2 regions of the Alteromonas sp. ABH2_165 genome follow, and region 2 is predicted to be linked to the other one. Evidence: riboswitches for the same ligand, from Rfam matches in the RefSeq annotation. Region 2 holds a riboswitch; the other holds the start of a gene.
The links. Region 2 has a riboswitch for cyclic di-GMP ahead of ACXAFQ_RS01925 (PEP-CTERM sorting domain-containing protein). Riboswitches for the same ligand answer to the same signal wherever they lie in the genome.
Positions count from the first base shown of each region.

Region 1 (2,202 bases), on a different contig from region 2:
CGAACCTAATACAAACATATTATACAAACTGCGCTGTCTGAGTGCTGCGAGTTCCTGTGTTGCCACCAACTGTTGCTTTTCAAGTGAGAGGGTACGAATTGCCAACTTAGCATCGGCACTGGTTTTTGCCAGGTAGGCAGCTTGTTCTTCAGTCAGTTGCTTACTGAATGCCTGTGTGGTGTTATCGGCCAGGTCATAGTCTTGTGAATTTGCCACAGCACAAACACTACAAAACGCAGTGAGAACAAAAATACTGCGGTACCAGAAACTCTTCATCATCATCCTGTCTTGAAAAAGTTAACAGCAAAGGGAAGCAGTAAATGCTTCCCTGGGTGGCCGGAGAGCACTCCATGGCACTCCGTATTGTGAATTGCCTTGTTATTAAGGCAGAAGAATCAGGGGGTATTGTCGGTGAGTACAGACGCTATCTCGCCGTTAATTTGTTTTTCAATCCAGATCCTGATTAATCTGGAACGACATATCCTGGTCGTTTCTGATAACTCACTCAGTTTATCTATGGCATCTTCAGTTAGCGTGAAGGTGGCTCTGCGCATGGGGCCCGTAGGCAACGGTGTAACAACGGGTGCGGGTTCTGGCAACGCGTAGAGTTTTGCACCTGAAGGCTTACCTGCAGCGTAGGTGAGCGCATCATCAATAAAGCTATCAATACTGACTGGCGCCGCAGGTTTAGCTGACAGCGTGGATTTTTTGAGACTGCAAAGGCTCATAAGATTCCCCCTTACCCCGGGACAGAAGCTCTTCGATAATACTGCGAATTTCCGTCGATGCTTTGCCGGTAGGCTCACTTTCCATTACCGACTGGCCGGATTCCTCAGAATCATCATACATGTTGCGACTGAATGTCACGGCATCCAACACCGGCACTTCAAAAGAGCGGCAGACCTCTTTAGCTTCTAATATGCGACTTGCCAGAGAAGGAAGGGAAGGACACTGGGTGATAACGAACGCCGCATTCATAGTGGGGTTAACCATTTTACACGTCGATAAAATGTCTTCCATATGAGGTACGGTTTTCAGGTCGCGACGTTTCGGACGCAAAGGAATAAGAATGTGGTCAGCCACCGCCATGGATGAGCGCAGAGCGAGGTTATCCTGACCACCGCAGTCGATAACGACAAAATCGTAATGTTCCCGCAGACTGAGAAGCTCATTACGGATCTTTCCGTATAGCTGAACGCAGTTAATCGAAGGTAACTTTTCGTTTGCCTTGCGTTCCTGTATCCAGTCTGACGTGGTGCGTTGAGGGTCGCAGTCGACCATCAGCACGCTGGCATTTTTTTCAGTTCGTAAATATACAGCGATGTTTTGTGCGAGACAGCTTTTTCCGCTGCCGCCTTTTTCGCCACCAACTAACACGATCATTGTCAGTTCCTCAACGTTCGCTACAGCAACCACTGCAGCTAATGAATGTGACTGAAAAAGTGAACCTAAGTCCCGAAGAACTATGCTTGTTCGGTAACCCCGCTATCGTGGTCTGCTACACAGACGGTAGACCGGAGGCTTTGCGTCACGGGTTTTCACGCCGCTTTGCCTTTTTCAACAGATTTACTACAGGCATTACAGCCGATTGTGGCTGCAGTAACCAGTTGGTGAGATAGTAGTCAAAACTGAATGCATCCGCCGCATGTTACGGAATATTCAGGGATAAAATAATATACCTTTTATTTCTTTACTACCGGTACTAATAAACCGTATCTGCGCACCGTTTATCCAATGTATAACCATCCTAAACCGGTTTTTATCTGTTACTATTAAGAGGTTATCAATATTTATACCAGCGAGAAGGAGGGGCGAGTGTCTAAGGCTGCCTTATTCAGTGCACTGTTGTTGGTTATCAGCGCGACAACAACCGCAAAGGAAAACGAACTGAGTGACGGATTCGCCGCTTTCAGTCATTTGTATGAAGAGCGGCTAGGGCAGGTGCGAGCCTGTATGAACCGTTCAGTGACGCGTTTTGATGTGTGTTCACCGGCTCTGCGAAACGATGGAAATGCGCCTTATATCCTTCATCACGGAAACAAAACCGCGAAAGTGGCCGTACTGCTCCACGGCCTGAGTGACTCGCCCTTTTATATGACGGGCATTGCCCGCTTCCTGTATGACAAAGGGTTTAACGTGATTGTGCCGCTGAACGTCGGGCATGGGCAGCTAGAAGCCGACGACGAAATGAGTGACAGCCAA
Region 1 is NZ_JBSWWF010000004.1:303,923-306,124, forward strand. It holds gene ACXAFQ_RS10295 (GGDEF domain-containing protein) at 1-216, opposite strand, end outside; gene ACXAFQ_RS10300 (ribbon-helix-helix domain-containing protein) at 396-728, opposite strand; gene ACXAFQ_RS10305 (AAA family ATPase) at 688-1,383, opposite strand; cyclic di-GMP riboswitch class I at 1,473-1,563, opposite strand; gene ACXAFQ_RS10310 (alpha/beta hydrolase) at 1,816-2,202, shown strand, end outside.
Region 1: linked by a shared signal. The riboswitch ahead of ACXAFQ_RS10305 (AAA family ATPase) and the one ahead of ACXAFQ_RS01925 (PEP-CTERM sorting domain-containing protein) in region 2 are both predicted to bind cyclic di-GMP.

Region 2 (2,202 bases):
GGACTCGCTGCTTTTTGAAAAACGTCACGCACCTGTTGCTTAAGTGGAATGTCATGGGTTTCTTCCAGTCCAGCAGAAAGCATCTTTTTAATCGATTGCGAATAGTAAAAAGACGCGACTTCACACCAGGCGTTGGCAAAACAAAGGCGTACTTTGCCAGACTCATAATTGATATCACTGCGGCTCAGTGGCGCCAAAAGCGCTTCAGGCTGAGCGTTCATAGGCGGCATGGTGACCCGGGAAAAGTCAAACTTACGACCGGCAAGATGACGAAAAAGCGCCAGCAGAAAATAGCACCGAAGTTCCGTTAGTATTATGTGTGGCGATGAAGCAAATTCTACCGTGGTAATGGTACCGTCTGATTTCACCGTGAGATTGGCTTGCTCACCCATTAAATGACGGTAATGCTTGCCCAATACATGCATGGCGTCGTCGATATGTTTGCTGGCAGTCAAATACACCACCAGGTTACTCATTTTATTGAAATCGAGATAACCAATAAGTGAACGGCCGGTCTGTTGAAACTGACTCGGAGGACAAAGATCGTGGAAGAGGTTTGCTAAGGTCTCATCATCAAGTCTGCCGCTTTCAACGCTGGCAATACATTCCAGTGCAAGATTATCTCGCTCATTGTTAAGACCAGAATCCCGTCTGAAACTGAGTAAAGCCCGAATAATTGCTGACCAGAAAAGTCCTTGGTAATGCACGTGTGCTCCCATGTTTTAAGCTGCATGTTAGAATATAGCAAATGCAGGTTGCATGACAGAGGAGGGCACTATTTATTCCCTGGTACAAATGTGTCCCAAAGATCGAACGGATCTGTCCTGTTTTGCTTTACGCCGCCCTCGTATTATTACAACCGTTGATTGAATAAGGGAAACGTCACTTCCCCCAACAACATGCCAAACCTGCCGTGAGGCAGGGACGGAAAGCCACGGGTCTTACTGACCAACCGCCAGTAAGACAGCCGGGCTGCAGTGAAGTTGATTAATTACTTTCAGGCACACACTGCTCAAGGACTCAAAAAATGAAATTTAGCATCAAAGCTGCAGCACTGGTAACCACGTTTTTCGCAGCCTTTTCTTCAAACGCTGACGTAATTTCAACTTACGATATTGATTTCGCCACCGCTGATTTAGAAGCGCATCAGCAGAATAGTAGTAGTACTTACGATGTTTACACGAATGGCGTACTTAATTTACGAGAAAATGCGTGGGTAACGCTGAACCTGTTCGATACCTTTGGTATTTCAGAACTGGATCTCGATAATGGTGCGACATCATATAATTTCACTTTCGACATCAGAGTGCTGCCTGGTGCGAGAAATCCGAATCCTAACCCTTTTACTGAAATCGCTGGGGTGTGGTTTGCCGATTTTACTAGCGGTGAGCAGAACCACGATGCAAGTCGCACGTTCAATCTAGCAGGTACACAGAACTTCGGTATTCAGGACTTGGTGTACACCAATGCGCCTCGCTGGGAAACGTTTAGCATTAATCTAGACGATTACTTCTCGGGTGTTATCACGGATATCGTATTCATAAACGACTGTGATTTAAATGCTGGTTGTGGCGACATGAAAACTCGTTTCCGTAACGCCTCTATCACTGAAGTCAGTGAACCTGGCGCCATGTCACTCATCCTTTTAGGTATGGGATTGATGGGATGGCGCGCAAGACGCCAGAAATAACAAGTCGTCAGACTTCCTCAGCCCGCCAACGTCACATGGCGGGCTTTTTTGTGTTTGCGGATCAGTGTTCTGCAGCTTGACTCAGGTTATGAAGTTGTTAGACTGCAGGCGCATTTTTGCTACAACGATAAAAATGCATTAGGCCAAGGGGTGCCGGTTAGCGGCTGAGATCCATTGTGTGGGAACCCTTAAACCTGATCCGGATAATACCGGCGTAGGGATGGTGAAAAATTTGATTTAGCTACCTCAATACCTGCCTGTAAAACCGGATCTTTTTGATGACTGAAGAGATCCTTAATGAAAAAAAGCACATTACTCCTCGCCATTCTGGCAACACCGGCATTTGCTGATAACGACACCGACATAGAAAAAATCACGGTTACCGGCGATTTCAGAGCATCTACCTTAGAACAACTCAGCGCCAGCGCATCGGTTTTCGGCGAAGATCGCTTAGATAGCCGTCAGGCCTCTCACGTTGAAAATATGCTGAATGTAGCGCCCAATGTGAATTT
Region 2 is NZ_JBSWWF010000001.1:440,056-442,257, forward strand. It holds gene ACXAFQ_RS01920 (helix-turn-helix domain-containing protein) at 1-707, opposite strand, end outside; cyclic di-GMP riboswitch class I at 892-980, shown strand; gene ACXAFQ_RS01925 (PEP-CTERM sorting domain-containing protein) at 1,028-1,690, shown strand; TPP riboswitch at 1,827-1,928, shown strand; gene ACXAFQ_RS01930 (TonB-dependent receptor) at 1,988-2,202, shown strand, end outside.